3 regions of the Thalassolituus sp. UBA2009 genome follow, and region 1 is predicted to be linked to each of the others. Evidence: predicted binding sites of a transcription regulator. Region 1 holds the regulator's gene; each other region holds the start of a gene.
The links. The regulator sigma-54, encoded in region 1, starts transcription at its own class of promoters, with help from an activator protein. The targets are predictions, from matches to a motif close to TGGCACNNNNNTTGCTNT.
Positions count from the first base shown of each region.

Region 2: the regulator sigma-54 is predicted to act here: its motif matches at 6,892-6,909, upstream of B3P58_RS04925 (amine dehydrogenase large subunit).
Region 3: the regulator sigma-54 is predicted to act here: its motif matches at 3,941-3,958, upstream of nirB (nitrite reductase large subunit NirB).

Region 1 covers NZ_DDCJ01000069.1:22,763-33,349, reverse strand. The annotation lists gene B3P58_RS08845 (YhdP family protein) at 1-76, shown strand, start outside; gene B3P58_RS08840 (carbon-nitrogen hydrolase family protein) at 76-873, shown strand; gene yjgA (ribosome biogenesis factor YjgA) at 885-1,397, opposite strand; gene mgtE (magnesium transporter) at 1,419-2,774, opposite strand; gene B3P58_RS08825 (HPr family phosphocarrier protein) at 2,884-3,153, opposite strand; gene rapZ (RNase adapter RapZ) at 3,159-4,031, opposite strand; gene ptsN (PTS IIA-like nitrogen regulatory protein PtsN) at 4,065-4,529, opposite strand; gene hpf (ribosome hibernation-promoting factor, HPF/YfiA family) at 4,533-4,835, opposite strand; gene B3P58_RS08805 (RNA polymerase factor sigma-54) at 4,868-6,367, opposite strand; gene lptB (LPS export ABC transporter ATP-binding protein) at 6,496-7,221, opposite strand; gene lptA (lipopolysaccharide transport periplasmic protein LptA) at 7,218-7,799, opposite strand; gene lptC (LPS export ABC transporter periplasmic protein LptC) at 7,786-8,349, opposite strand; gene B3P58_RS08785 (KpsF/GutQ family sugar-phosphate isomerase) at 8,349-9,323, opposite strand; gene B3P58_RS08780 (calcium/sodium antiporter) at 9,320-10,282, opposite strand; gene B3P58_RS08775 (ABC transporter ATP-binding protein) at 10,468-10,587, shown strand, end outside.
Region 2 covers NZ_DDCJ01000043.1:47,305-57,891, forward strand. The annotation lists gene B3P58_RS04880 (long-chain-fatty-acid--CoA ligase) at 1-541, shown strand, start outside; gene B3P58_RS04885 (cohesin domain-containing protein) at 594-1,247, opposite strand; gene B3P58_RS04890 (dockerin type I domain-containing protein) at 1,298-3,916, opposite strand; gene tatC (twin-arginine translocase subunit TatC) at 4,079-4,828, opposite strand; gene tatB (Sec-independent protein translocase protein TatB) at 4,825-5,223, opposite strand; gene tatA (Sec-independent protein translocase subunit TatA) at 5,223-5,483, opposite strand; gene B3P58_RS04910 (histidine triad nucleotide-binding protein) at 5,519-5,851, opposite strand; gene B3P58_RS04915 (phosphoribosyl-ATP diphosphatase) at 5,885-6,217, opposite strand; gene hisI (phosphoribosyl-AMP cyclohydrolase) at 6,245-6,625, opposite strand; gene B3P58_RS04925 (amine dehydrogenase large subunit) at 6,945-8,144, shown strand; gene B3P58_RS04930 (MauE/DoxX family redox-associated membrane protein) at 8,137-8,682, shown strand; gene mauD (methylamine dehydrogenase accessory protein MauD) at 8,692-9,279, shown strand; gene B3P58_RS04940 (methylamine dehydrogenase light chain) at 9,356-9,910, shown strand; gene B3P58_RS04945 (c-type cytochrome) at 9,924-10,397, shown strand; gene B3P58_RS04950 (c-type cytochrome) at 10,411-10,587, shown strand, end outside.
Region 3 covers NZ_DDCJ01000039.1:42,123-52,709, forward strand. The annotation lists gene B3P58_RS04500 (NarK family nitrate/nitrite MFS transporter) at 1-823, opposite strand, end outside; gene nirD (nitrite reductase small subunit NirD) at 898-1,263, opposite strand; gene nirB (nitrite reductase large subunit NirB) at 1,274-3,838, opposite strand; gene B3P58_RS04515 (diguanylate cyclase) at 4,416-5,759, opposite strand; gene B3P58_RS04520 (nitrate reductase) at 6,239-8,995, shown strand; gene cobA (uroporphyrinogen-III C-methyltransferase) at 8,995-9,843, shown strand; gene B3P58_RS04530 (OsmC domain/YcaO domain-containing protein) at 9,914-10,587, opposite strand, start outside.

The DNA.
Region 1 (10,587 bases):
CGGTAAGAAGAGCCGCAGTCTGCTGGAACGCTTCAAGAGTATTTTCTATATCTTCGGCGGAGGCGATGACGACTGATGGCTAACGTCGCGGTGATTCAGTTCAGCAGCCAGCCACAGATTGAACACAATCTGGCACAGGCTTATGACTTGCTGCAGCAGGCGGCGGCACAGGGTGCGGTGCTGGCGTTACTGCCGGAAATGTTCCTCACGCTGGATGGTAAGCAGTACAACGCCATTGCCGCTGATCCGCAGTATGTGCAGCGTCTGGCCGGCTGGGCGCAGGAGCTGAAACTCTGGCTGGTGGCCGGTGCCGTGCCGATGCCATGCCCGGACGGAGATCCGCGGGTGCGTTCGGCCTGTCTGGTGTTTAACAGCGAAGGCGAACAGGTTGCCCGCTACGACAAGATTCATCTGTTTGATGTCGATGTTGGCGATGCTCACGGCAGTTACCGTGAATCAGAACGCTTTGCACCCGGGGATGAGGTGGTGCTGGTGGATACACCGGCCGGCCGACTGGGGCTGGTGATCTGTTACGACCTGCGCTTTCCGGGGTTGTTTCAGCGTCTGCGCGAGCAGGGCGCGGAGCTGATTTCTGTGCCCGCGGCCTTTACCTACACCACCGGTGCAGCGCACTGGCAAACACTGCTGCGTGCCCGCGCGATTGAAACCCAGTGCTATGTGCTGGCCGCGAACCAGTGTGGCTGGCATGACGATAAACGCCGTACCTATGGTCATTCACAGATTATTGATGCCTGGGGATGCGTGCTGACGGAGCTGGAAGAAGAGGCCGGAGTGGCGCTGGCAGAGATTGATCTGGCGCAGCTGGCGGAGGTACGCAAAAAAATGCCGGTGACTCATCACCGGCGTTTCTGAACGGATGGCAGCTAGTCGGCCATCTGCTCCTTGATAAACTGAAACAGTTTTTTGTACGAACTGCCGGGCTTCGGTGGTTCGCTACTCATTTCTTTCTGGGCGTTACGCACCAGATTGCGCAGTTGCTGGCGGTCAACCGCCGGAAACTCTTCGATAAAAGCATTCAGCCCGTTGCTGTCGCTGACCAGGCGGGTACGCCACAACTCCTGCTGGCGGATGCGGCGGCCGTAGGCTTCGCTGGACGGATCAAACAGGTCGAGCTTTGCCTGAATCGCATCCCGGTCTTCATCACCAACCAGACGGCCAATGTACTGCATATGGCGGCGCTTGGCTTCGTGCTGCTTCAGCCTGGCGTTTTCCACCAGAGCGTTGTACAGGGTTTCGCTGATCGGCAGCTCTTTCCACTTGGCGGCATTCAGCTCAGTCAGACGTTTGCCCAGTTCTTGCCAGCGCTCTGCTTCGCGCTTCATTTCGGACTTACTGACGTATTCGATCTCGTCGTCCGGGTAATCAGATTCGTTCATCAGGGGTACTTTAAATGCAGGTTACAGATAGAACAGGGTAGCTAACCCCAGGAAAGATAGAAAGCCGATCACGTCGGTGACGGTGGTCAGTACCACGCTGCCAGCCAGGGCGGGATCGATGCCACGGGCCTTGAGTAGCAGTGGCAGACTGGCGCCGGCCATCGCCGCGACCATCAGATTGATGATAATGGCCGCGCCGATAATCAGGGCGATCGCCGGGTCACGGAACCAGGCGTATGTAATTAAGGCGATAACCACAGCCCAGAGCACGCCATTAATGGCGGCGACCATAATTTCGCGGTTAAACAGCCAGCGGAAGTTGCTGCCGCTGAGATGACCAAGTGCCTGGCCACGGATAACCAGAGTCAGCACCTGACTGCCGGCGATACCGCCCATGCTGGCGACAATCGGCATTAAAACAGCAAGAGCCACAACCTGCTCGATGGTTTTATCAAACAGGCCGATCACCGCAGAGGCGGCCAGTGCGGTGAGCAGATTAATGCCCAGCCAGACAGCACGGCGGCGGCTGGTTTTCAGCGTCGGGGCGAAGGTATCTTCTTCGTCATCCAGACCGGCCATACTCATCAGCGAGTGGTCCGCGGTTTCGCGGATAACGTCAACCACGTCATCGATGGTGATACGGCCAAGCAGCATACCGGCGGCGTCAACCACCGGTGCCGATACCAGATCGTGGCGTTCAAACAGTTTGGCAACTTCGCTCTCGTGCTGGGTTGCCTGAATAACCCGCGCGTCGGTGCTCATCACCTCACGTACGGTTTGTTGCGGGTCGCTGACCAGCAGTTTGCTGATCGCCAGCGTGCCGATAAATTCGTTCTGGCGGTTAACCACCAACAGGTTATCGGTCATGGCGGGCAGGGATTTGTGGCGGCGCAGGTAGCGCAGTACAACCTCAAGGGTGATATCCGGACGGATGGTCACGGTATCGGTGTTCATCAGACCACCGGCGCTGTCTTCCGGATAGCCCAGAACGGCTTCGAGACGGGCGCGGTCCTGGTGGTCCATCGACTCCAGAACTTCCTGAGTTACACGCTCAGGCAGCTGCTGCAGCATGTCGGCCACGTCATCGGTGTCGAGGTCGGCGGTCAGGTCGACAACTTCTTCGGCACTCATGTCGCTCAGGAAGTGGCTTTGCAGCTCCTCGCTGAGGTTCTGCATGACCTCGCCTTCGAGTTCCTTATCGACCAGTTCCCACAGCAGCTTACGGGCTTTAGGCGGAGAAGATTCGATCAGGTGGGCGATATCAACCGGTGCCAGACCCGAATTCAGGATGCGACGCACCTGCGCCAGCGCACCACTTTCCAGCGCGGCGGTCAGGCTGTGTAACTTGGCTTTAGCCTTTTCGGTCTGCTGTGCCATGCGTCGGTTCGGTCCAGGGGATGGTTGAATGCTCAGATTCTAGCCTGATTAGGCCTCTGATACCACGAAACTACTCGCAGAATTGCGCGTAGAAGATTGTTTTGCCGGGCTATTCTTCTTCGTCAAAACGTCGGTTAATAAGATCAATCAGGGCTGCCAGTGCGTGTTCAGCATCCTGGCCTTCAGCATGGATATGAATGTTGGTGCCTTTGCTGGCGGCCAGCATCATCACCGCCATAATGCTCTTACCGTCGACCATGCGGTCGGGGTAACCGACTTTGATCTGGCAGGAATAAGCAGCGGCTGTGGAAACCAGCTTGGCGGCTGCGCGGGCGTGCAGGCCCAGCTTATTGACGATGGTGATTTCGGTGCTGGTCATCCGTATCAGTCCTGATGAATGTCGGCACTGCCCAGCTCGCGGTGGCGGACCTGAACATTGCTGTAATGATGACAGAATTCTGCCTTAAGTTGCTCTGCCAGGTAAACGGAGCGGTGCTGCCCGCCGGTGCAGCCGATGGCAATGGTCATATAGCTGCGGTTGGCATCGACAAAGGCAGGCAGCCAGCGCTGAATAAACCCGCTGATGTCCTGCTGCATTTGTCCGACCTGAGGCTCCCGGGCAAGGAAATCAATGATTGCCGGGTCGCGCCCGGTAAAGGCGCGCAGTGCCGGGTCCCAGTAAGGGTTGGGCAGGTTGCGGACATCGAATACATAATCGGCATCAATCGGGATGCCATGCTTGAAGCCGAAAGATTCAAACAGAATGGCGATGTCGGTGCTGGTTTTATCCGCCACCCGCAATTTGATCAGGCTGCGCAGCTCATGCACAGACATGCTGGTGGTATCCAGCGTCAGATCGGCAAGGTTGGCGATAGGTTCCAGCAGCAGGCGCTCTTTATCGATGGCTTCGGCCAGAGATGTGCTTTTGCTAGTTAGTGGGTGCTTACGCCGGGTGGAGCTGAAGCGCTGCAGCAACACTTCTTCGCTGGCGTCGAGATAGACGACATCCAGCTGGTATTCTTCGCTGGGCAGCTGGTGCAGTACATCGTGGATATTGTCGAAGGCATGGGGCAGGTTGCGGGCGTCAACACTGACGGCGACTTTGGCCAGTTTTTCTTCGCTTTCGGTCTGGCGGGCCAGCGCTGGCAACAAAGCGACCGGCAGGTTATCAATGCAGTAGAAGCCCAGATCTTCCAGTACGTGCAGAGCACTGGATTTTCCTGAGCCGGACCGGCCGCTGATCACCACTAAACGCATTGCTGTGCTCCTCCATTGCCCGTTGGGCTGATGTCAGCCCGGTTGTCCGCTCAGCGCCCGCTGATAAAACCGTTGCGCATCCGGCGCTTTGCGCAGTGCCTCGCGGTAGGCCGGCTCGCTGAAGTTGCGTGCCAGCATCGCCAGAACCTGCAGGTGCTGTTCAGTAGCTTCTTCGGGAACCAGCAGAGCAAACACCAGATCGACCGGCTTGCGGTCAATGGCGTCGTAATCCACCGGCTCCACCAGACGCAGCAGTACGCCCATCGCCTGGTCGCACTGCTTCAGCCGGCAGTGGGGAATGGCAATACCTTCGCCAATCCCGGTGCTGCCGAGGCGTTCACGGCTGAGTAATCGCTCGTAAATATCGTCGGCAGAGCTGTCGCTGAGTTGTTCTGCGATAAAACCTGCCAGGTACTCCAGTAATTTCTTTTTACTGGAAACCGGAGCATCTATCAGACTGCGTTCCGGTGTGAGGATATCCTCGATGCGAATGTCCATTAATCAGCCTTGTCCGTGTTGCCGCGCCACCAGTTTTTCTTTGTGTTTCAGTACCTGACGGTCGAGCTTGTCGGTCATCTGATCGATTGCGGCATACATATCATCGTGCTCAGCGCTGGCGTGCAGGTCGGCACCGCTGACATGGATGGTGGCTTCGGCAATCATGCGCTCTTTAATAACGGTCAGGGTTACCTGGCCGTTGGTAATGTTGTCAAAGTGGCGTCCCAGCTTGGACATTTTTTCGTCTACGTACGCTTGCAGAGATTCGGTAACGTCAACGTGGTGACCGCTGATATTAATCTTCATGTCCAGACTCCTTGTTGCTGGCTTGTTGTTTTTTAAATCAATTGTTTACGTTCGTTCGAAGGCGGAATCATCATAGCCTCACGGTATTTGGCTACCGTGCGCCGTGCCACCTGAATGCCTTTTTCACCCAACACTGCGGCGATTTTGTTGTCGCTCAGCGGTTTGCGGGCATTTTCTTCAGCAATCAGTTTTTTAATCATGGCACGGATTGCGGTGGAGGAACATTCGCCGCCGCCATCGGTACTGACATGGCTGGAGAAAAAGTACTTCAGCTCGAAGATTCCGCGAGGCGTATGCATGTATTTCTGGGTGGTTACCCGGGAAATGGTGGATTCATGCATACCAACGGCTTCGGCAATATCGTGCAGCACCAGCGGCTTCATTGCTTCTTCGCCCTGTTCGAAAAACTCGATCTGATACTCGACGATTTTGGTGGCTACTTTCAGCAGGGTTTCGTTGCGGCTTTGCAGACTTTTGATAAACCAGCGCGCTTCCTGCAGGTGGTCGCGCAAGAAGGCGTTGTCGGTGCTGTTATCGGAACGGCGTACCAGTGAGGCGTAATCGGCGTTAACGCGCAGCTTGGGGGCGATATCCGGATTCAGCTCAACCCGCCATTCGTCGCGGATATTGCGTACCAGTACGTCGGGCACCACGTATTCGGCCTGCTCGGCACTGATGCCGGCACCTGGCTTGGGATTCAGTTCTTTAATCAGCCGCAGCACGGCTTTAAGGTCTTCTTCGCGCAGCTTGGTTTTGCGCATCAGCGTTGGGTAATCTTTGCTGCCCAGCAGCTCGATATAATCGCGGATGACCATTTTGGCTTCGTTCAGCCATGGGGTCTCAGCCGGCAGTTGCTGCAGTTGCAGCAGCAGGCATTCACGCAGGTCGCGGGCAAAAGCACCGGCCGGATCAAACTGCTGCAGGCGGTGGAGGACGGCCATGACTTCGTCTTCTTCGACGTCCAGAGCCGGGTCCATGCTTTCCAGAATGTCTTCGACGGTGGTGTGCAGATAGCCGTCGTCATCCACGCCGTCGATCAGCATCAGGGCGATCTCGCGGTCGGTATCTGACATAGGAGTCAGATTGAGTTGCCACAGCAGATGATCCTGCAGATCTTCGGTGCTGGCGTGGCGCGAGTCGTAATCGAAATCGTCGTCGATGGCGTTACTGCTGCTGCCGGAGGCAACGTTGGCGGTGGTCTGGTAGGTATCTTCCCACTGACTGTCGACCGGCAGGTCGTCGGGGAGTTGTTCCTGTGACCACTGTTCATCCAGCTCGGGTGTGTCGTTGTGGCTGTCGTCCTGATTGCTGACTTCGTGGCTGGCGCTGACTTCGTGGTCGCTGTTACGGGACAGGTCGGGCAGGTCATCGTGCTCGTGTTCTTCTACTTCGAGCATCGGGTTGGAATCGAGGGCTTCCTGAATCTCCTGCTGCAGATCGAGGGTAGACAGCTGAAGCAGGCGGATGGCTTGTTGCAACTGAGGGGTCATGGTCAGGTGCTGACCCATCTTTAACTGAAGAGACGCTTTCATAAAAGTTCAGTAATCACTCAGTATCGGCATAGTCTGTGCATTATACGCCAAGCGGTAAACCTTGGAATCTTTTGTGCATCTTCCTTTGCTTTGGATCATCAGCCACTTCCCTGCAGCAGGGCTTGCCATCACAGGCGGAAATCCTCACCCAGGTACACTTTGCGTACCTGCTCGCTGGCCAATACCTGTTCAGCGGTGCCTTCGGCGATGATATGGCCACCCCCGACAATATAGGCTTTCTCACAGATAGCCAGAGTTTCCCTTACGTTGTGGTCGGTAATGAGTACGCCGATGCCACGTGCTTTGAGCTGTCGGATGATGTCCATGATGTCAGCTACAGAAATCGGGTCAACCCCGGCGAACGGCTCATCAAGCAGAATAAAGGACGGCTCAGCCGCCAGCGCGCGGGCAATCTCGACCCGGCGTCGTTCACCACCGGATAAGGCCATGCCCAGACTGCTGCGGATATGCTGAATATGAAACTCATTCAGCAGCTCTTCCAGTTTTTCCAGACGCTGTGCACGGTTGAGGTCTTTGCGGGTTTCGAGAATGGCGAGAATATTATCGGCCACACTTAATTTGCGGAAAATGGAGGCTTCCTGCGGCAGATAGCCAATGCCTTTCTGCGCCCGGCCGTGCATCGGCAGATGACTGATGTCTTCGTCGTCAATTTTGATGCGGCCTTTGTCGGCCTGCACCAGATTCACAATCATGTAGAAACAGGTGGTCTTACCGGCCCCGTTGGGTCCCAGCAGGCCAACGATCTGACCGCTTTGTACAGACATGGATACATCTTTTACCACTTCCCGGCCGTTATAGCTTTTCGCCAGGTTTTCGGCTTTCAGGGTCTTCATGGCTGTTCCTGTACTGGCTTGCTGTTATCGGTGGCAGGTTCTGCCGGAGCCTGTGGCTGAATCACGACTTTGATTCGTTGTTTTTCGCCAGTACCACCAGTCTGGCCGGAGGTACTGGTGCCGCCGCTGGCGCTGACGGTTTCTTTGGTCATGTCATAGAGGATGCGCTCACCACTGAACAGGTTGCCGTCCTGCTGCAGTTGAGCATTGCCCTGAATGTTGACTTCACGTTGCCGGGCAAAGTAATCAATGCGCTGGCCGTGTGCTTTGGTCAGGGGTTTTCCCGGATTGATCTGTTGCTGATAGCGTGCCGGTTTTTTCGCTGTCCCTTCGGCAACGGCTTTTTCCAGTGTGTTATCGGTGCGGATAATCAGCAGGCGCTCTGATTCGATGCGCAGGGTTCCCTGGGTCAGAATCACATTGCCTTCATAAATAACAACGCCAGCCTTGCGGTCGAGCTCAGCGTGGTCAGAGAGAATGACCATTTCCTGCTGCCAGTCGTCGGGCAATGCATAAGCAGAGGCTGCGCTGCACAGGACAAACAGGCCGGCCAGAAAACGATGATTATTGCGGAACATAGCGGCTATCCACCTGTGATTTGAATTCCATGCGCTGACGCGCGATATCCAGTGTCATACCGGTTGCATTGATATGGGTTTGCGGACTTGTAATAGTTACCGGCTGATCAGTCTCGGCCAGTTGCTGGCGGCTGTGGTAAGTCAGGATGCTGGTTTCGATCAGAATATCGTCCGCAGCGTCGGCCGGATCGAGCGGCAGGATTTCGACCTGGCCTACAAGGCGCAGCGACTGCTCGTTATCCTGTAGTGTTCCTTCGCGGGCATTGACCTGCCAGGTCTGGCCGTCATCATCGTCTGACATCAGCAGCGGCCCGGTAAAGAGGGTGCTTTTCGTCTGCGGATAATGGGTTGAGCGTGCTGCAACAAAGGTTTGCTGTAATTCGCCATTACTGTCGTACTGGCGGTTGTACAGGCCTTCGCCATAGTAATCCGGTTCATGATTCTGCAGCTCACTCAGGGGGGGCGTCTGCTCCTGGGTGTAGCGATCCACTGCCAGCAGAGCCAGACCAAAGATCAGGGTCAGCAGTAACAGCAGATAACGCTTGCGCATCAGATTACGCCCGCGCGCAGCAGATCGTGCATATTGATGACGCCAACCGTGTCGTCGCCATTTTTAACGACCAGGGCGTTGATTTTGTTGTCTTCCATCAGCTTCAGCGCTTCGGCAGCGAGGGTACCTGGCGTGGTGGTTTTGCCACCGACGGTCATCACATCGGCCATGGTGGCGGTATGGATATCAACGCCGTGATCGATGGCACGACGCAGGTCACCGTCGGTGAAAATACCGGTCAGCTTGCCGTTATCCTGCACGGTGGTCATGCCCAGACCTTTGGAGGTTACAACCAGCAGGGCTTCAGACAGCGTGGCGGAAGGGGAAACCACCGGAATCTGATCGCCACTGTGCATAATGTCTTCCACTTTCAACAGCAGGCGGCGGCCAAGTGAGCCGCCCGGATGAGAGAAGGCAAAATCTTCGGCGGTAAAACCACGGGCTTCCAGCAAGGCAACGGCCAGCGCATCACCCATCACCAGCGCGCAGGTGGTGGAAGAGGTTGGTGCCAGATTCAGCGGACAGGCTTCCTGATTCACGCCGGTATTTAAGTGGGCGTTAGCGGCACGGCCGAGGGTGGATTCCGGATTACCGGTCATGCTGATCAGCGCAGTGCCGAGGCGTTTAAGCAGGGGAAGCAGACTGGTAACTTCACCGGTTTCACCGGAGTTGGACAGAGCGATAACCACATCCGATGGCTGAATCATGCCCATGTCGCCGTGGCTGGCTTCACCCGGATGCACAAAAAAAGCCGGGGTGCCGGTGCTGGCCAGGGTTGCAGCCATTTTATTGCCGATATGGCCGGATTTACCCATGCCGGTAACAACAACACGTCCTTTGCAGTTCAGAACCAGCTGACAGGCGGTGGCGAAATCGTCGGTAAGACGACCTTCCAGCTGTGCAATGGCCTCCTGTTCCAGTTTGATGGTACGGCGGGCGGATTGCAGAAAATCAAAATTCATATCAGTGGTCATGAGTCAGCCATATAAAACAGAGATACCAGATAGCCAGCGTAGCTGGTGGTCAGGAACAGACCGGCGAAACGTCCGAGAGTGCCCTTACGATAACTGATTAAAAACAGAACCAACAGGGCGAGGGTCAGCGCCATCATCACGGCATAGTCACGGTACAGTGCCAGCGGATCAACCACGGTTACTGCCAGCAGACCCGGGATTGGCATTACGGTCAGCAGGTTAAAAATGTTGGAGCCGATCACGTTACCGATGGCAATGTCATGGTGGCCTTTCAGGGCGCTGGCAACGGAGGCCGCCAGTTCCGGCAGGCTGGTGCCGATGGCGACAATGGTCAGGCCGATCACCAGGTCACTGACACCATAGGCGCGGGCAATTTCGGTGGCGCCCCAGACCAGCAGTTTGGAACTGAACATCAGTGCGATCAGTCCGGCTACCAGCCAGAACACGGCAGTACGCATAGGGGTATTTTCGATTTCGGCGGCTTCGTCTTCATCGACAATGGCTTCGCCGGATTCGCTGGTATCAAGAAACATCAGGTACAGCGCGACGGCCATAGAGCCAAATAAAATAATGGCGTCGGTCATATTCAGTTCGAGGTCGGCCAGTGTCAGGCCACCGATAATGCTGATCAGGATAAGCAGCGGCAGCTCTTTTTTCAGCAGTTTTTTCTGCAGCGGGATCGGGCTGATCAGTGCGGTGATACCCAGTACCAGGGCAATATTCGTGATGTTGGAGCCGAGTGCATTACCAATGGCCAGATTGCCGGCACCGTCGAGGGAAGCAACGGCAGAGACGAACATCTCCGGCGCGGAAGTTCCCATAGCAACGATGGTCAGGCCGACCAGTAAAGGAGACATGCCCAGGCGACGGGCAGAAGCAGCGGCGCCAATAACAAACTTGTCAGCGCTCCATACCAAAACAATAAGACCAGCAATAACGGCAGCATAAGCTGTGAGCATGGGGGCACCAGAGTTAATTATCAGCAGAAAATTCAGCGCGTCATTGTACCCAAGGTAATTCTGCACGCAATTGCAACTCAGCGTTTTATGAGGGGCTTATTACAATAGTTTACAGGCGTTGGTTCCGCCCGGACATTCCGCTATGCTAGCCCGACTATCCGTACCGAGTTAAAAGGACGACATTCATGTCCGTCAGTCAGCCCTACGTCTCTGTTCGTGGAATGAGCTTCAGCCGTGGTGACCGGCTGATTTATAACAATATGGATGTGGATTTTCCGCGTGGCAAAGTGACGGCCATTATGGGG
Region 2 (10,587 bases), on a different contig from region 1:
GCTGGAAATCTTTGGTGAGGACGATCAGCCGCTGCCACACGACGGAACATCACGCGGCTATCTGCGTGTGCGCGGCCCCTGGGTATTGACGGCGTATTATAAAAATGAAAAACCGGATTCGTTCTTTATCGATGCGCATGGTAAGCAGTGGTTCGATACCGGTGATATTGCCGTGATTGATGAAAACAGTTATCTGCAAATTGTTGACCGCGCCAAAGATGTTGTGAAGTCCGGCGGTGAGTGGATTTCCAGTATCGATCTGGAAAACGCGGCGGTAGGACACCCGGACGTAAAAGAAGCCTGCGTGATTGGTGTGCGTCATCAGAAGTGGGATGAGCGGCCGTTACTGTTTATTGTAAAAAGTGAAGAAAGCGATATCGATAAACAGGATATCTATAACTATCTGGAAAGCCGAGTTGCCAAATGGTGGCTGCCGGATGACATCCTGTTTGTTGAGGAGCTGCCGCACACTGCCACAGGCAAGCTGCAGAAACGTACGCTGCGTGATGAGTATATTGATTATCTGGTGGAGAAGGCCTGAGGATATCTCCTCCGTCTGAATGAATAAACAGCCCGGCAGTAGCCGGGCTTTTTTATATTGCAGGACGTTTTACTTTCTGACGCCAATACATAAAGAATACGATGTTGATCAACAGCAGAAATGCAAAAACTCCGCCGAGAATATACATCAGATTATTATCTCTGCCAGAAGCAGAATAGTCGGGTATGGCCAGCGCGGGTGTAGATACTTTGCCTGAAGTTGTTGCAGCGCTCCGAGCTGGTTCAACGAGTACAGGTTGCGGTAATTCTGCGCTGATTAGACGGCCTTCTTTGGTCCCAAACTCCAGTTGCTTAACCTGAACAATACCTGGCTTGGTATTCTTAAACGCAATTGTGGCAAGGATGCCAGAGCCGCTGACTGCAGGTGCCGGATTAAGCAGGCTGAGAGCAAGGCGAATGCTGTGCTTTCGAGTATCAACGCTGTTGCTGACCTCAAAGGCGGACGTACCGAACAGATTCCCGCTTTGGATCTGTATCCCTGATTTTCCGGAATCCAGATCAACGACCTCAAGCGCGGCTGCATCGTAGTCGAGAATCAGGTCGGCACCATAGATATCATCCAGTGCAGTTGCTTCCAGAATCAGCCAGCGAATGCCTTCCTTGTCCTGAGTTGAAAAACTCAGGACCGGAGTTCCGGCAGAGGATGTGCTGGCTATCAATGTGAAAATTAAAAGAAGAATTCGCATGAAATATTCCAGATAATTATGAAGCAGGCGGGGCTTCCCCCGCCTGAATTTTATTGCGGGTTACACTGAACAGAGCCGAAGTGGCTGGCAAGAATAGCCAGATCCTGAACATTGATTACACTGTCTTTATTCAGATCTGCTTTCTGATCGTACAACTCATCACCATTGGCAGAGCCATACTTTCCGGCAAGGTAGGTGAAATCTGCGATATTGATTTCACCATCATCGTTGATATCACCGGCAAAGAGAGTTATCTGGCCAACATCAATATTCGCACCTTCGGAAATACTGTGATTCATGCAGCTTTGAACATAGTTGTCAGCATTGAAAGCGATGGTAAAGTCGCCGTCGCGCAGTTCGTCAAAACTGAAGTTTCCTGCACTATCAACACCGGTGGTAATCGTCCGGCCATTGATGGTTACCGATACGGTAATGTCTTCAGGATTGACCCCAACCGGAATTTCAATGCTGCCACTGAATCCGCCATTACCACCGTGAATGCCATCATCGATAGTGATCGTCGCATTCTGGACTGTCACCGGAATCAGATTACCCGAAGCGTCTGATAAGGCTGCTGAACAAACAACATTCGCGGTTGTTGTTGTCATGTCCGCAAACAGATCCGCGCTAAGCAGCGTTCCGTTTTCTTCCAGCTCTGCATTCCCGGTATGTGTAATCGCCCCGGACATGTTCTGGCTTCCCCAATTAAGAGGCAGAGTCAGACGATTCTCACCGCCCCAGTCACCATAGTTACTGCCAGTAATATTCAGAGCGGTAGTATCTACAGAACAGGATACTTCGGTGGCATAGGCCTGGCCCTGAATATCGATGGTCAGTGAGGAATAAGCGTTCTGGTATGGGTCTATAACATCCTGGTCCGGATTTACTTTCACCTGTACTGTTTTTTCAGGATTGAATAACGTGTACCGTCCACCATTAAAATCAAAGTAACCATTTGCCATACTAAATTTAGAAAGAGGAATAAGCCCTGTGTAATACGAAGGGTTGACTACGGTAGATTTGAATGGGATATCGTTGAGGACGAAATTAGCAACAAATGCTCTGTAATCAAATTCATTCCTGAATTCAGGCAAGCCGTCAGCTGTTGGAAGGTCTGGGTAGTTATCCATAATTCCAGGATAGTGCGAAGCTATTTTTGCCATTGACCGGTTAAATGCGTGGTTGTATTCCGACTGACGCAACTCGTTAAATAACAACTCATTCAATGTTCCTGTTTGAATGCCATTTTTATCAAAGGTAGGCACAGACAAAGCTATAATTCCAGGAAGGTTTGGCATTCGATTAAGACCAATGAATATCGGATTTTCGGATGTCGGATTATGGGCTTGAAGAGCACCAGTCTGGCTGTCTCCGATTGCTTTCGTCGTTCCGGAAATACAACCAATGGCATTAAGACCGGAGACCCCTTCCTCATAGCCGGAAAGCAGTAGATCATCCGTTATTTTTTTAAATTCTGCGTCGCTGATGCCAGATGGGAATGTCGCTGTTGCGTCCATTTGTACAATTAGCTCTTCATAATTGTCCGGCTTATTTGGATAGTTTTTAAAAATCTCATAGTCACTATTTTCAGATAGTGTTCTCAAGTATAAAGTAAATGACATGTCTTCTTGGGTGACAATGTCCTTTTCGCAAATATATTGCTGGCCTTCATTGTAGAATAGAATGCGGTCTTTTGTGATGTCGATGATTGTTCCTGTAATAGACTCTGATGTTGAATGGAAATCATTGATATTACCTGACGCTTCAAGTAACTCCCCATTTTTAAATTGATAGGTTCTTGTTGTGTTATTAATATCCTGAATGAATATATATGGCTCCGCTCCAGAGGATATATGAGTTGTCCCATTGCTGTAGGCAGAAATTTGCTTTTGTGCAAATACAATAGGAGGCTGATTTGGTGTTAACAGTACGAGATCTGCCTCACCGCCTGTGTAGCTATCCGGCTGCTGTTTGATCAGGCCGATGCCACTGTCGTTGAATACATCCTGGTATCCGGGTTGAACTGTATTACTACCATTCATATCGATAGGGTATTTTTGGTAGCCGATGTTGGTGCAGAATGGAATATTATTCGAGAATGGTTGACTCATATCCCATAGCTGTAAATCGCAGTAGTACATATTGCCGGGTTGATTCGATGTGCTGGCGACTTGATCAGAGATTAATACGTGGCTTCCACTTACACCACGGGCAATGTAACCCGGAATTTCATCATAAATATAATTCATACCACGCAATGTTGATTCTGCCATGGATAGAATACTGTCGGCGATGGCCTTATATTCAGCGGAGGTTGTTGCAGCATCGACACCAAGGGGAACGAAATTATCCGGTGTATTTGGTAAATCCGGATAGTTAGCGAAAAAACTACCGGGGTAGCCGCTTGGCCAGTCAGCGATTGATGGCAAAATTCTCTCACTTTGCGTGATTATGGCGCTTAGGGCTGGAGTAGTATTTGTATCCACGAACGTAATTTTCATCTTACTTTGATCGTAGACTTGAGATAATACGGATATTCCGGATGTGGTTGTGCCTACATAGTTATATTCTAAGGCGCTCGGGCTGGTGCCTATATAGCGGATAGGGGTATATTCGGCCGACATGGCGGGAGCTGCCATGATAGTAGCGATGAGAAGTATTTTTTTCATTGTTATTATCCATATAAACAGGACTGGTGATGCTAATTATGTACTCATGTACCAGTCAAACGCTTCATCTTCACTTAGTACATAAGTATGAGATCTGTTTATTTCACATAATAAAAAGCCCGGCAGTAGCCGGGCTTTTTATGCTCGATAAAGTCAGGAAAATCAGCTTTCCTGAATTTCCTCTTCGCCATCTTCCTGCGGCTTTTTAATCAGCCTTGAGGCCAGTACACCGGCCTCAAACAGCAGCCACATCGGTACGGCCAGAATGGTCTGGGAGATAACATCCGGTGGCGTAACCAGCATGCCGACAACAAAGCAGCCAACAAAAATATAAGGGCGCTTTTCTGTCAGGGCGGCAACGGTGGTAATGCCGCTGAGCACCATCAGAAAGGTCGCAATCGGTATTTCAAAGGCGATGCCAAAAGCAAAAAAGATTTTAAGAATAAAATCGAGAATATTGCTGATGTCCGGCATAAAGGAAATACCTTCTGGTCCGGCGGCGGTAAAGAAGCCGAATGCCAGCGGCAGCACTACAAAGTAGGCGAAGGCAATACCGGTATAAAACAGGACAACGCTGGAGACCAGCAACGGAATACCGAATTTCTTTTCGTGCTGATACAAACCGGGAGAGATAAAACTCCATACCTGATGCAGCAGAAAAGGCACTGCCAGCAGTACCGCCAGAACCAATGTCAGTTTAAACGGCACCAGAAAAGGCGAGGCTACACCGGTGGCGATCATATTGCCGCTGTCGGGCAGCAATACTGACAGTGGTTTTACCAGAATCAGGTACAGGTCGTTGGCAAAGTAGAACATGCCAAGAAACAGCACCAATACCACCAGTACCGATTTCAGTAAACGGTTTCGCAGTTCTATCAGGTGGGCAATCAGGGGTTGTTCATGATCGGTCATGATGACGCATCGGTATTATCAGGTTTTGAATTGGCGGCAGGCTGCTGCGGGCCAGATTGTTGTGGCGCTGGTTGTTGTGGACCTGGCTGCTGAGGACCAGCGACAGCTGCCGGTTTATTGTCCGGCTGCGTTTCTGCTTTAGGCTTGGGCTGAATGCTGTTAGCCGATGGCGAATCGTCATCGAGAAACGTGGCATAAGGGTCTTTCAGCTTTTCGCGTAATTCTTCGGTGCGGACCTGGCGCTCAAGATCATCCTGGATATTGCTCATGGTGCGGCGCATACGGCCAAGAAACAGACCCACTGTGCGGGCTGCTTTTGGCAGACGTTCCGGGCCGAGCACCAGCAGGCCCAGAATGGCTACCACCATTAATTCCAGAAAACCGATATCGAACATCAGATTTTATCTTGGTCTTTGTTGGTGCTTTTGAATTCGGCGTCTTTGGCTGCGCCTTCTTTATGCTCCAGTGTTTTTGCCGGCTCTTTACTGTCGTCTTCATCGGCTTTTGCACTGCTGTCGTCATTCACAGCTTTTTTAAAGCTCTTGATTGCTCCGCCCAGGTCGCCACCCAGGTTGCGCAGTTTTTTGGTACCGAAAATCATAATGACGATGGCCAGAACGATTAATAATTGCCAGATACTGATTCCGCCGAGCATAGGAAAATCCTCTTATTCTTAATTTAAAAATTACATCAGAAACCGGGCAGCTGATCGCCGCCCAGTATATGAAAGTGCATATGGAAAACTTCCTGCCCACCTTCTTTACCGGTATTGGTAATGGTGCGGAAGCCAGTCAGGTTTTGTGTACGGGCAATAGCCGGCAGGCTGAGCATTAAATGGCTCATCAGGCTGGCATCAGCCTCGCTCAGATCATTCAGGTTAACGATATGGCGCTTGGGAATGACCAGCAGGTGGGTGTCTGCTTTAGGCGCAATATCGTGAAACGCCAGCAGGTGCTCATCTTCATAAACGACATTGGCCGGAATCTTTCCGGCGACAATCTGGCAAAACAGACAGTCCGGCATACTCAATCTCTCAGTTCTCTGGTCTGTACCGATTTACTTGGGCGTACGTGACGCCTTTTCTTCCAGGCCGGACATATTAAAACGCCGTGCCAGTTCGTTAACCACGGCTTCCGGGCGCTCACCCAGCTTGGCCAGTGCCACCAGGGTGTGGAACCACAGGTCGGCGGTTTCGTAGATAACATCGCTGTTATCGCCACTGGTCTCGGCGTCTTTGGCGGCCAGAATGGTTTCGGTGGCTTCTTCGCCAACCTTCTCCAGAATCTTGTTCAGGCCCTTGTGATACAGGCTGGCCACATAGGATGAATCGGCGGCCGCGCTCTTACGTTCTTCAAGGATATCGCCGAGGGCGGAAAGTATATCGCTCATAGCTGTTTCAGTTTCGTTAAGTAGCAATCAATAAATGTCTTTCGGATCTTTCAGAACCGGATCAACGCTGACCCATTCGCCATCCTGATAGACCCGGTAGAAGCAGCTTTCGCGGCCGGTATGACAGGCGATACCGCCAATCTGTTCCACCTGCAGGGTGATGACATCGGCGTCACAGTCAAGGCGCACTTCGTGCAGCTGCTGCACATGGCCGGAAGACTCGCCTTTACGCCACAGTTGCTGGCGCGAGCGGGAATAGTAGATGGCGCGGTTTTCCTGCACCGTCAGCGCCAGTGCTTCCCGGTTCATCCAGGCCATCATCAGGATACGGCCGGTCTTATAATCCTGCGCAATGGCCGGTACCAGACCATCGGCGTCCCACTTTACGGCATCAAGCCAGTTACTCATAACATCCCCCGCGTTCAGAGGTCGCAGGATACCCCATGCCTGGGGTTTCGGGTAGGGCTTCACCGCCTGTGGATACGGGTGACGAAGGCAGCAAACAATACGCACCAGAACAACGCCGGCGTTATTGTCCGGCGCGCCTTTATAGTGCTGACGGTTTTATCGTTAATAGCGGGCACTAACAGTACGTAACAATTCTGATCAAATTGTCAGTATTGGCCTCTTTAGGTACCTCATCAGAGGTAGGTTTGGCCTGTTAACTCAGGCATTGGCATGGGCGCTGCTCTTCACTCCTGCAGACTCACAACAAGAGCTGCAAACCATGACGTTAACCAAGCAAAAAAGTAAAACCAGAAACCTGTCCCGCCGCGTATTCACTCCGGCACCGCTGGCGGCCTGTATCGCAACCCTGCTGTTGTCGGCGGTGATGCCGGCGGCGCAGGCAGAGCCCTTTAAGCCGGAAGTTTTTACGGTCGAGAAAACCATTCAGCCCGGGCCGAATGTGTTTATGAACGAAGCCGCCTGGGGGGGCGCCAGCCAGATTCACGTCTTCGCTCAGGATGACCTGCACTATAAAGGCTCGATGCCGGCGGGTATTACTTCGCAGATGAAAGTCTCGAAAGACGGCAAAACCGTTTACGTGCTGTCCGACTTTGCCAAGCGCATTACCTATGGTCCGGTAGAAAGCGTGGTGCAGGTGTATGACGTAGAAACCCTGAGCCGTAAGAAAGAAATCATCGTGCCTAATAAAGCCGTAAAAGCCATCGGCATGACCCAGCTACTGGAATTAAGCGCCGATGAAAAACTGCTGTATGTGCAGAATGCCACACCGGCCACCTCAGTTTCGGTAATTGATATTGCCGCCGGCGAAGTGATTACTGAAGTGCCGACCCCGGGATGTTACGGAGTTTATCCGGCACTGGAAGGCTCTAGCTTCAGTACGCCCTGTGGTACCGGACAGCTGAAAACTTTCACCCTGAAAGGTAAGGAATACAGTGTTGAAGCATCGGGCAAATTATTCGATGTGGATGCCGACCCGATTTATATCCACAGCGAACGCCGTAAAAACGGTGAGCTGATCCTGACCACCTTCGGCGGAGCCCTGTACCTCGCCGATGACAGTGGCAAAACCGTAAAAATCAAAGAAAAACTGCAGGTGAATACCGGCATCGAAGGTGACTGGGCTCCGGGTGGTTATGCCATCACGGCTTACAGCAGCACGCTGGATATGGTGTTTATGCTGATGCATTCAGGCGCTTATGACGGCAGCCATAAAAACGGCTCTGAAGAAATCTGGGCTTACAGTCTGAAAAAGAAAAAACTCATCAGCCGTTCTCCGGCACCGCACATGGTGGCGCTGAGTGTGACTGAGGGCAAAACCCCGGTGCTGTTCGGCTCCAATGAAGAAGACGAAACCATCGATAAGTACGTACTGAGCGGCGATGGCGACTTTATGTTTGAGAAGGCGGCGGCCGACGAAAAAGCCGGTTGGACCACCTCGCTGGCGGTGTCTCATGACTGAATTACTGCCACTGGCGAGCCTCACGCTGCTGGTGTTTACCCTGCTGGTATTCCTGCGCGCAGCACTGCACAAAGCACTGGATTTTCTCGAATTCCAGGGCTTTGTCGCCGACTACGAGTTGCTGCCGGAAGCTTTGGTTAAGCCCGCTGCTGCTGCCTTGCTGGCCCTCGAAGGCGCGCTGGTGCTGATGCTGTTATTCAGCGCCAGCCGTGCTGCCGGACTGGTGCTGGCGGCGCTGTTGCTCGGGGGATATGCCATCGCTATGGGCATCAATATCCGTCGCGGTCATACCCGCATTGAATGTGGCTGTGGCGGTACTCCGCAACTGCTGAGCAAAACCCTGTTGCTGCGTAATGCGCTGCTGATGGTCTTCGCTCTGCTGCCATTGCTCGGTCTGCCGGAAGCACTGCAGAGCGCCGAAATCGTGGTGGCCATCGCTGCTGCTGTCTTTCTGTGGCTCGCCTTCCTGTTATTTGAGCAGGTGAACGCCAACCTGCTGGCCATCAGTGAAATGGCCAACTCACTGAAACGAATTTAAGAGGTCGTTATGACTGCTTTGTATTTTGCTGTCGCATTTTTATTTGTTGCCGTAATGGCGCTGGCCCTCGCATTTTTTGTGCTGGCCCGCCAGATCGGCGTGTTGTTTGAACGTATCGCGCCGATGGGTGCGTTGATGAATGACTCCGGGCCGAAAGTCGGTGATTTAACCCCGGCCTTTACCCTTAACAGCCTGACCGGTGGTGCCGTGCATATTGGTCGCGATAAAGAAAAAGCCATGCTGGTGTTTTTCCTGTCGCCGACCTGTCCGGTATGTAAAAAACTGCTGCCGATTCTGCGCTCGGTAAAAGCCAGTGAAAAAGACTGGCTGGATGTGGTGCTGGCTTCCGATGGCGAAGAAGAAAAACACCAGCGCTTTATTCAGCACGTTGGCCTGCAGGATTTTCCATACGTACTGTCGACCGAACTGGGGCTGGGTTACCGCGTATCGCGTCTGCCGTTTGCGGTGCTGATGGATAAGCAGGGCGTGATCCGCTCGAAAGGTCTGATCAACAGCCGCGAGCAGCTTGAGAGTCTGTTCAATGCCATGGAAATGGGTGTTGGCTCGGTACAGAGTTTTCTTGAACAGCATTCCTGAACAAGCCACTCCTGAGCAAACAACTCCTGAGCATCACTCAGTAGGCAACGATTTTTAGGCAACAAGAGATATCACTATGAAACGATTTTTCGACAGCGTATTAACCGGCCTGGATAAAGGCACCGAACATTTAACCCGCAAAGTCGCACAGCGCAGCAGCCGCCGCAGTTTTTTAAGCCGCGCCGGGATGCTGATGCTGGGCAGCGCCATGCTGCCGGTTCTGCCCTTTGACCGTAATGCCGGCAAAGCCTGGGCCGGAGAAGCGGAAGACGAAGCCCCGGCCGATCCGAATGATCCGACCGCCTGTGAATACTGGCGCTACTGCGCGCTCGACGGCAATCTGTGCAACGACTGTGGCGGCACATTAACCAGCTGTCCGCCGGGCTCGGAAGCGTCCAAAGTGTCCTGGGTTGGCACCTGCCGCAACCCGAATGACGATAAAGATTATTTGGTGTCGTACAACGACTGCTGCGGCAAAGTGGAGTGCAACGGCACCTTCTGCTTTACCAGCGAGCGGGAGCGTCCGGGTTACCGTATGGGTCTGCATAACGACATTAACTGGTGTATGGCCAACGCGTCGCAGGGTTATCACTGCACCGTTGCTGTGCTGGTTGGTATGGCAGACGCCTGAAGCGGGAGCTGAGATGATGGTTCTGAAAAAATTCACCTTATCTCTGCTCTCGCTGGCAGCACTGGGAGCCGCGCTGGCGGCTCCGGTGTCTGCTGCCGGAGCAACTGAGAATAATGGCGAAGCGCTGTTTAACCAGCGTTGTGCGGCCTGTCACCAGCCGGGTGGTATTGGTACGCCGGGGCTGGCACCGCCACTGGTGAACAGCATGCTGTGGCCGGCACTGGCCGAACAGGCTCCGGCGTATTTCTGGGGCGTATTAAATAACGGTTTGTCCGGCACTATCGAAGTGGATGGCATCGGTTATTACGGCCTGGTGATGCCAGCGCAGGCGGATTTAACGGCGGCACAAATGAAAGCGCTGGCCGCCTATGTGCTGGACGATCTTAACGGTCTGAATGCAGTGCTGGCTGATGAGGTGCTGGAGCACGCCCGCAACACGCCTCAGTCTCACAGCCAGCTGCGCGGAGTACGGAAAAATGCACAATAAACAAGACGGGAAAATGCACACAAAAATGGCTGCGGCCTGGTTGTTGCGCGGCAGTCTGCTGCTGGCACTGTCAGCAGGGTCGTGCGCTTATAGTCAGGCTGCCGATGATGTTGCGCAGATAAAGTCAGCTCCGGCCCCACAGGGTGAACTCAGCCCGCAGGCTAACTATGTGCTGCGTTGTCTGGGCTGT
Region 3 (10,587 bases), on a different contig from region 1:
CATTCCAGACATGGCTGACATCGTACAGATACAACAGCACCAGGCCTATATAAATCCCCACTGCCATGGTATCGGTCAGCATGCTGACACCAGCCGGAGACAGCTTCCATGCCAATAATGCCAGCGCCGCATACATAGGCACCTTCATCACCAGCAGAAAGAAAAAATCGCCTTTACTGGTGACTTCCAGCGCACCGACATGCTTTGGCTTAAAGTAGGTAGAGCCTTTCGGTGTATCCGAAACATTACGATAATAAATAACGCTGAACAGCAGGCTAAGAACCCCGGTCAGAGCAATGGCATAACGCCAGCCATCGTCCCCGCCAAATAACAGCGCAATAACCGGCAAGGTGAATGCCGCCGCCGCAGAGCCGAAGTTACCCCAACCACCGTAAATCCCTTCGGCCGTTCCCAGCTCGTTAGCCGGAAACCATTCACTGACCATACGGATACCAATCACAAAACCGGCACCGATAAAGCCCAGCAGAAAGCGGGCAATCGCGGCCTGAGTAAAATCATCGGCCAGGGCAAACATAAAGCAAGGAATTGAACATAGCGCCAGTAATAGCGAGTAAACAATACGTGGACCAAAACGATCCGTCAGCATGCCAATAATAACCCGTGCCGGAATGGTCAGCGCGACGTTAAGAATCAGCAGTGTTTTAACTTCCGCAGCGCTCAGCCCCAGACTGGCGGCAATCGCCTGCAGCATGGGAGCATGGTTAAACCACACAACAAAGGTAATAAAAAATGCGATCCAGCTAAGATGAAGTACTTTCATCTTACCGCTGAAATTAAACAGATTAAATTTTTCGACCGTCATCAGATAATTCATCCGGTAATTAATATCACTGCCCGGTTTCCGGGCAGCGTTTCAATAATTGAAGCTATGCAGCCTCAGCCCAGCAGAACCTGCTGCTGCTCCACTCTTACCCGGTAGGTTTTCAGCAACAGATCTCTGTCCTCCAGACACTCGCCGGTCGCCAGATCGTAATGCTGTTTATATAAGGGTGATGCCACCACCAGCCGCTCACCAACAGAACCGACAATACCGCGTGACAACACATTGGCCTCACCCAGCGGATCGTAATTACTGATGGCAAACACCTGATCGCTGTCACCGATCCGGAAAAGTGCGACCTGCTCGCCCTGATACAGAGCGCACACACCGGTATCCGGCGCGATATCTTCTAACGGACAGATAGTGGTCCATTGATTCATAGCCTGATTCTGCTCATTCATTACGGAATTAGATAACGTCATAATGTGCTCCTTAGCCCTGTACTGTACTGAGATTAACCAGTTCAATCCGCTCGGTTGCGGTTGCCGGACGGCGCTGACCACGCTCGCGCACATACAGCAGGTTGCTGTCATCTTCATCGGCATTAATAAAATGCTGGAAGCGTTTGAGTTTTTCCGGATTTTCCAGTGTTGTTTTCCATTCACACTGGTAAGTACTCACAACGCGGGTCATGGCATCTTCCAGTTCGCTGCAGATACCCAGTTTGTCGTCGACCACGACCTCACGCAGGTAATCCAGTCCGCCCTCAAGGTTTTCCATCCATACCGACGTGCGCTGCAGACGGTCGGCGGTGCGTACATAAAACATCAGTACGCGGTCGATGGTTTTAATCAGGGTTTCATCGTCCAGTTCGGTGGCAAATAAATCAGCATGACGCGGACGCATACCGCCATTACCACAGACATATAAGTTCCAGCCTTTTTCGGTGGCAATAACACCGATATCTTTGCTCTGTGCCTCCGCACATTCGCGGGTACAGCCGGATACGGCAAACTTAATTTTGTGTGGTGCACGCAGGCCTTTGTAGCGGTTCTCCAGTGCAATCGCCATCGACACACTGTCGAGCACACCGTAGCGACACCAGGTACTGCCAACACAGGATTTCACCGTGCGCAGCGATTTACCGTAGGCATGGCCGGTTTCAAATCCGGCAGCAACCAGACGCTCCCAGATCTGCGGCAGTTCATGTAATTGTGCGCCGAATAAATCGATACGCTGACCACCGGTAATTTTGGTATACAGGTCGTATTCTTTGGCAATTTCACCCAGCACGATCAGTTTATCCGGGGTAATTTCACCACCGGCAATACGTGGCACAATGGAGTAAGTACCGTCTTTCTGCATATTACCGAGGAAAATATCGTTGGTATCCTGCAGACCGATATGCTCGTCTTTCAGAATGTATTCGTTATGAAAGGAGGCCAGTACAGAACCGACCGTTGGCTTACAGATTTCACAGCCATGGCCTTTACCGTGCCCCTGCAATACCTGAGCAAAGGTGGTGTAGCCTTTAACACGGATAATATCCGCCAGCTCAGCACGGGTATAAGCAAAGTGTTCGCACAGATTGTTATTAACCTCAACACCAAGAGCCACCAGCTCAGCATCCATCACCTGCTTCACCAGCGCAGAACAACCACCACAGCCGGTCGAGGCTTTGGTCGCGTCTTTAATATCCCCCATGGTGCAACAACCGCCCTGCACCGCTGCCGCCAGATCACCTTTGGTAACATCAAAACAGGAACAGATCTGAGCCGTTTCCGGTAAGGCAGCAACGCCCAGTCCGGCGGAGGCTTCACCATCCACCGCTGGCAGAATCAGTGCCGCCGGGTTACCGGGAATATCCATATCGTTCAGCATTAACTGCAACAGCGTACCGTAAGCCTCAGCCTCACCCACCAGCACCGCACCCAACAATTTTTTACCATCGGCAGAAACAATCAGGCGTTTATAGACTTCGGCAATATCGTCATTAAATACATAACTCTGACTGCCGGCAGTATGTCCGTGTGCATCACCGATGGAGGCAACGTCAACGCCCAGCAATTTAAGTTTGGTGCTCATATCGGCACCTTTAAAGGCCAGTGCCGGTTCTTCGTGGGTAATTAACGAACTGACAATATGTGCGGCACTGACTTTGGCCATCTGATAGCCGGGAGCAACCAGACCGAAAATTTTGTTATCCCACAGTGCGCATTCACCAATGGCATAAATATCCTCGTCTGAGGTCTGACAGTAATCGTTAATAACAATACCGCCACGTTCACCCAGATCCAGTCCGAACTGACGCGCCAGTTCATCCTGCGGACGGATACCGGCAGAGAACAGAATCATATCGGTTTCCAGAAAACTGCCATCGGCAAAATTCATGCGATAGCGGCATTCCTGCCCGGCAACAATTTCTTTGGTATTTTTTTCGGTATGAACAGTAACGCCCAGATCTTCGATTTTACGGCGCAGTAATTTACCGCCGCCTTCATCCAGCTGTACGGCCATTAAACGCGGCGCAAATTCCACGACATGGGTTTCCAGCCCGGCCTGCTTTAACGCGTTTGCGGCTTCCAGCCCCAACAGTCCGCCCCCCACAACAACACCGGTTTTACTCACGGCGGCCGAGGCAGAAATAGCTTCAAGATCTTCAATAGTACGGTAAACCAGACAGTGATCCTGGTCTTTGCCCGGAATCGGCGGAACAAAGGGGTAAGAACCGGTTGCCAGTACCAGCTTGTCGTAACCTTCTTTACGGCCACTGGCGGTGGTGATGGTTTTTTCATGGCTGTTAATGGCCACGACTTTATCGTTCAGGGTAAATACCACGCCCTGACGTTCATAATCATCTGCTGTGGTCAGTGCCAGATCAGCGGCGGTATAGCCGGAAAAGTATTTGCTCAGCTGTACCCGGTCATAAGCCAGACGCGGTTCTTCTGAGAAGGTAACGAGTTCAAATTCGGAGGAATGTTCGGAGGTGGCAAGAGTGTTGATAAAGTTGTGTCCAACCATGCCGTTGCCAACGACGATAATACGCTTTTTGCTCATGGGATGGCCTCGCTATCGGGTCATAATCTGATTTCTCCTGTATTTGCATCGTTGCTCTATTTTCACACCACGCCGTTGCAGTGCAAAAACATCACAAGGGGTTTAGCAACATGAATGCCAAAGAATAAATTTGCCCTGTTTTCAGCAATCAACAGCCTGTTTATGGCGCCGGATCGGGTTTTATGCAGGGAAAGTGCACCAGAAAATATCGGATAAACCGTAACCTGCCCTTATTAAGGGCAATAATGATCCCGGACGAAGATTTACGGTAAGGGTTGCACAAAAAGATCCGCCGCCGCACCGTTCAGATGCCAGACAACGGCACCAGTGAAAGACAAGCCGGAATAAAAAAGTGCAAAAGAGGTAAAGCCATAGGCTGGGTATGAGACAAGCATAGAAACAATGACATGATTGGCAGGCAAGAGTAACAGAAGGGGCTGCGCTGAGATTGGATTCCTGCGATGCTCAGGCCGTTAAACGCTCACTCTGTGAAGCGGATTCGCGCACTCGCCACACCGGGTGCCAGGGCCTGTTAATACTAATTAAACAGACCCTGGACATTCCGCGTGTGGCTTTTTTATCCGTGTCCGGATGCCGCCGGCTGCTCAACACACACAACCTGATCACGACCAGCGGCTTTGGCTTCATATAATGCCACGTCCGCCTGCTCCAGCAGGGCATCTTCCATAACGCCGGGTAAGCAACGTACCAGCCCGCCGGAAAATGTATAGGAAAAATCACTGAACGGGTTCTCGCGCAGTTCTTCGGCCAGGCGTTCAAAAGTCCGCCGGGCAACCGCCAGCGTCGTTTCCGGCAGCACCACCATAAATTCTTCCCCACCAATACGGCCAATAATATCGCCGTCACGCAGGCTGTTTTTTAACTGCAAAGAAAAATGTTTGATGACACGATCACCGACGGCATGGCCATAGGTATCGTTAATACGCTTAAAACGGTCCAGGTCGAGCAGCGCAACGCACAGTTTATTGCCATAACGCTGACAGCGCAGCACCTCTTCCTGCAGGCGGCGCATCGATTCACGCCGGTTCAGCAGCGCGGTCAGTGAATCACGGGTCACCAGATTACGTACCATACGGCCGCGGCGGATTCGCGATTCTACGGCAAACAACAGGTCAACCGGCTGCACCGGTTTGCTTAAAAAGACATCGGCGCCGGTACACATGGCCTGCACCTGAACTTTGGGGCTGATTTCGTTGGACAGGAAAACAATAGGCACGCTGATCAGATTATCCTGCTGGCGGATTACCCCCGCCAGCTCCTGACCACTGATACCGGGCATATACAAATCGAGCAGAATCAGATCAGGAATATGATTCTGCAGATACGGCATCAGCTCACTCATTGGCTGGGTAATCACATAGGTATGAAAGCCCGCATCCTGCAGAGTGGAGGAAAGAAACTCGGCGACAGAAGGCTGATCATCAACAATCAGAACCTGATAAGGGTCGCGTTCATAACGTTCGGTCAGGGCATTAATCTCCGCCAGAACCTGATCATCATTAACCGGCGTGGTAATAAAAGCCTGAGCCCCCATGCGGATGGCAATAATGCGTTCTTCCAGTCCGCTGGCGGTGCTGATGGCCAGCACCGGCAGATGCAGATTCTTCTGCGCCAGCTGCAGTACACGCTGCTGCTGCTTATCGTTAAGAGAATCAAGATTAACAATCAGGGCGCAGGTGTTATTACCTTCGTGATGCAGCAGGTGCGATATGGATTCCACTTCTTTCAGCCGGTAACCCGCCGCACGGATTTTTTCTGCCAGAGATGGCGGTACAGTACCAGTACCGAACGCCAGAATGGTGATCGGCATACCCGGCTGATAGTGCTGAATACGGCGATTCAGCAAAGGGATTTCGGCGAGCAGTCGCTTTATTCCGGGGTTATTTATTTCGTCAGTCATCGCATACCGGGCCTTTCTGTACAAATTGATCCGGCACACCTGGAGCCGATCTTCAGAGTGTAGCAACGATTCTGCCTGCTTATAGCGCAAACTCAGGCAGTGCCTGCTAAATCACAGGCACCTTCGCACCAATTTGAGTCATAAAGACCAATCCGCGCTCCGCTAAAACGCATTTTTATTCTTTGCCGAATCAATACCGGCCGACGGAATACTGTGCCGCCCCGCACGGATGATCCATTCTGCGCCTTTGCTGTTATTTTTCAGGTTTGCCCGCAGGATTGGCACTTATCTTGAATTGTCTTGAATAACGAAGCTGCCACTATCAGGCCGTTTCCGGCATCAACGCAGATGCCAACCGTCATACACAGCGCTTACAAGGCCTGTCGCGACGAAACGTATGTTGTGCAGAATGAGCATTGGCGCTCACAGGTAAAAACCTGTGGGCGCTTTTTTTTGGGATTTTTCAGAGTGGATTGCCGATGAGCGCCATTGAGCAGACAGCAACGCCGTTAACCGCCACACAGCAAACGCAGACCACCTGCCCTTACTGCGGTGTTGGCTGTGGCGTTGATATCAGCCAGCAGAATGGACAGCTGTTACCGGTCGCCGGAGACAGCCGCCATCCGTCTAACTTCGGCCGCTTGTGCGTAAAAGGTTCAGCGCTGCATGAAACCATCAGCCATAACGGCCGCCTGATGTATCCGCTCATGAACGGCCAGCGCAGCAGCTGGAGCCAGGCCATCAACCTTATTGCCGATAAAATTCAGCAAGTGATTCATACCCATGGGCCGGATGCTGTGGCCTTTTATGGCTCCGGCCAGCTGCTGACCGAAGATTATTACGTTGCCAATAAGCTGATGAAGGGCTTTATCGGCAGCGCCAATATGGATACCAACTCCCGTCTGTGCATGGCCTCGGCCGTTGCCTCCTATAAGCGTGCGTTTGGCTCCGACACCGTACCCGGCTGCTACGAAGATTTAGAGCAGGCCGACCTGCTGGTGCTGACCGGCTCCAATGCGGCATGGGCCCACCCCGTTTTGTATCAACGCATGGTGGCCGCGAAAAAAGCCAACCCGGATATGAAAGTGGTGGTGATTGATCCGCGCCGCACCGCCACCTGTGATCTCGCCGATCTGCATCTGGCTATCCGTCCCGGCAGCGATGCTTTTCTGTTTACCGCCCTGCTGGCGTATCTCGGTGAAACCAATAACCTCGACCACGATTTTATCGCCCTGCATACCGAAGGTTTTGGCAGCGCGCTGGAGGCCGCACGGCAACAATGCCGCAGCCTGAAAGACGTTGCCGGCCAGCTGGATATAGAAGCCTCAGATCTGGCGCAGTTCTTTCATTGGTTTGCCGATACCCCACGCACGGTTACTTTTTATTCTCAGGGTATTAACCAGAGCGCGACCGGCACCGATAAAGGCAATGCCATCATCAATGTGCATTTAGCCACCGGCCGTATTGGTAAACCCGGCGCCACGCCCTTTTCCATTACCGGTCAGCCCAATGCTATGGGCGGCCGTGAAGTGGGCGGACTGGCTAATCAGCTGGCTGCGCATATGGATTTTTCCGCTGCCGAGCGCGACCGGGTACGGCGCTTCTGGCAGGCACCCAATCTGGCCGAACGTCCGGGCCTGAAAGCCGTTGACCTGTTTCAGGCAGTTAAACGCGGCGAGATCAAATTTCTGTGGATTATGTCCACCAACCCGCTGGTCAGCATGCCCGATGCCGACGATGTAAAAGAAGCACTCAAACACTGCGAACTGGTGGTGGTTTCCGATTGCATGGCCGATACCGATACTGCTGCCGCTGCCCATGTATTGCTGCCAGCAGCCAGCTGGGGCGAAAAAAACGGCACCGTCACCAACTCCGAACGCCGGATTTCACGTCAGCGCGGTTTTCTGCCGCCACCGGGTGAAGCCATGCCCGACTGGTGGATTATCACCCAGGTGGCCCATGCCCTGGGTCATGCAGATGCATTTAACTACAGCCATCCGGCCGATATTTTTGACGAACATGCGAGACTCTCGGCATTTGAAAATAACGGCAGCCGTGATTTTGATTTAAGCGGATTAAGCTGTATGAGCCGCGCGCAATACGACGCCATGGCACCGGTACAGTGGCCGGTGAATGCGCAATATCCGCAGGGGCGTCAGCGCTTTTTTGATGACCGTCGCTTCTATACCGATAACGGTAAAGCACGCTTTATTGCCGTTGCCCCCGAACTGCCAGTCCCCCGCACTGGCGGCGATCTGATTATGAACACCGGCCGTGTACGCGATCACTGGCACACCATGACCCGCACCGGTAAAGCACCGAGGCTGGCACAGCATATCAGCGAACCATACGCCGATATTCACCCGCAGGATGCCGCCCTGCGCGGGATTGAAGACGGCTCACTGGTACGGATATTCAACCCCCGTGGCAGCCTGCTGCTGCGTGCCCATATCAGTGATAACCAACGCACCGGCGAAATATTTGTACCCATGCACTGGACCAGCCGTTACGCCAGTGCCGCACGCATGGGTACCCTGACAGACAACAGCGTGGACGCTATCTCCGGTCAGCCGGAACTGAAATACAGTGCGGTTAATGCCGAGCCTTTCCGCCCCGGGTGGCAGGGCTTTGTGTTAAGCCGCCGTGATATCGGCACGCCGGATTGCGCTTACTGGGCCTGCGGTGTGTTTGGCGACGACATCCATAATCCTGGCATGTACTACGAAGTGGCCGGTCAGGGCGATGCCGGCCAGTTTGTCGATGCTCTGCGTCAGCGGCTGCCGGACCAACCGTTAAAAGGCCAGTGGTTAACGCTGAGCGACCCCGCTCAGCAACATTACCGCCATGTTCTGATTGTTAATAACCAGCTTGAAGCCGTCATTTTTGTTCATAAAGATCTGCAGTTCAGTAACCGTCAGTGGCTGACCGAATGCTTTGCCCAGAGCGAACTGAGCAGCCAGCAGCGCCGTGCTCTGCTTGCCGGCCAACCGGCTGATGCCCCGGATCATGGCGCTATTGTGTGCTCCTGCTTCCAGATCGGTGAAAAACAGATTATTCAGGCCATTAATAACGGTTGCGACAGCAGTGACGCACTAGGCAAGGCTCTGCGTTGCGGCACCAATTGCGGCTCCTGCATTCCCGAGTTAAAAACCCTGCTGGCCAGCCACAGCGCCGGTAGCGATACACAACCTGCAGCCCTGTTCAGCGACGCGGCCTGCACTGCAGTGGAATTATAATGATGACAATACAGGCAAAAAATCCGGTAAAACGTGCGTCCTCTTTGCATGCATCCAAACTGACCAATCCACCAGGCAGCAAAGAGCAGAAAGGTTCAGGAAAAGTCTGGCTGGTCGGCGCCGGTCCGGGCGATCCGGAATTGCTGACCTTAAAAGCCATGCGGGTCATCGCCGAGGCCGACGTGGTGCTGTACGACAGCCTGATTTCTGACGATATTCTCGCCCTGCTGCCGCGCCAGTGTGCACGTATCCATACCGGTAAACGTTGCGGCGCGCATAAAATGACGCAGCAGGATATTAATAAAGCCTTGTTATCGGCTGCCGGAAAATACCAGCGCGTGGTACGTTTAAAAGGCGGCGATCCTTTTATTTTTGGTCGCGGCGGCGAAGAAATGGAATACCTGCAACAGCGCGGCGTGGAAGTGGATATTGTCCCCGGCATTACCGCCGCCGGAGGCTGTGCCGCGGCAGCCGGTATTCCCCTCACCCACCGCGATTATGGCAATGCGCTGGTACTGCATTCCGGTCATAGCAAATTTAACGAATTTTCTCCGTGCCAGAATCCAACCCGGGTATTTTATATGGGCCTGCGCCAGGCCGGGCCGATTACCGCCCAACTGCTGCAGGAAGGCCTGCACGAATCCACCCCGGTGGCTTTAATCACCAACGGCACGTTAGCCAACCAACAGGTTTTTAAAGGCGTACTGATGGATCTTGCGTATCTGGCCGAACGTTATCTGAAAAGCGAGAGCGATGGTCCGGGGCTGATTATTGTCGGGGAAGTGGCAGCGATGGCACGCAGTAATAAAGAACTGCAGGCTGAGCTGAATGCACAGGCAGTAGCCTGAGGATATAAAAAAGCCCTGCTCTGCAGGGCTTTCGTCTGGCATTAATAAATATAAGCGTAATGACTCGTGCTTAATTAAGCCCCGCCGCTGCAGCCCGCGCGACATGCAGCTTTTTGTAGCTGGCAATCAGACGCAGGTGTTTATCCAGCCCTTCCAGCTGCATGTTGGTTGGTGTTAAGCCGTAAAAACGCACACTGCGTTCAATGGAACCGACAACAGCATCCATACGCTCGTTACCGTACATACGGCGGAAATTGCCGATGTAGTCTTCAGGCTCCAGTTCGTCATCAAGCACCACTTCCAGCATCACGTTCAGCGCCTGATAAAACAGCCCGCGCTCAACCGTATTGTCGTTAAACTGCAGGAAGGTTTCGGTCAGCTCTTTCGCTTCTTCCAGACGATCCAGTGCCAGATAAATCAGCAGTTTCAGTTCCAGAATGGTGAGCTGCCCCCAGACGGTGTTGTCGTCAAATTCAACGCCGATCAGGGTGATAATATCGGTGTAGTTATCCAGACCGCTTTCTTCCAGACGCTCAGCCAGATCTTCCAGTTGCTCATCATCAAGGCTGTGCAGGTTAAGAATATCTTCGCGGAAATACAGCGCTTTATTGGTGTTATCCCAGATCAGGTCTTCCACCGGATACACTTCAGAATACCCTGGCACCAGAATCCGGCAGGCATTAACGCCTAAATCGTCATACACCGCCATATAGCTTTCCAACCCGAGTTTTTCCAGAATGGCGA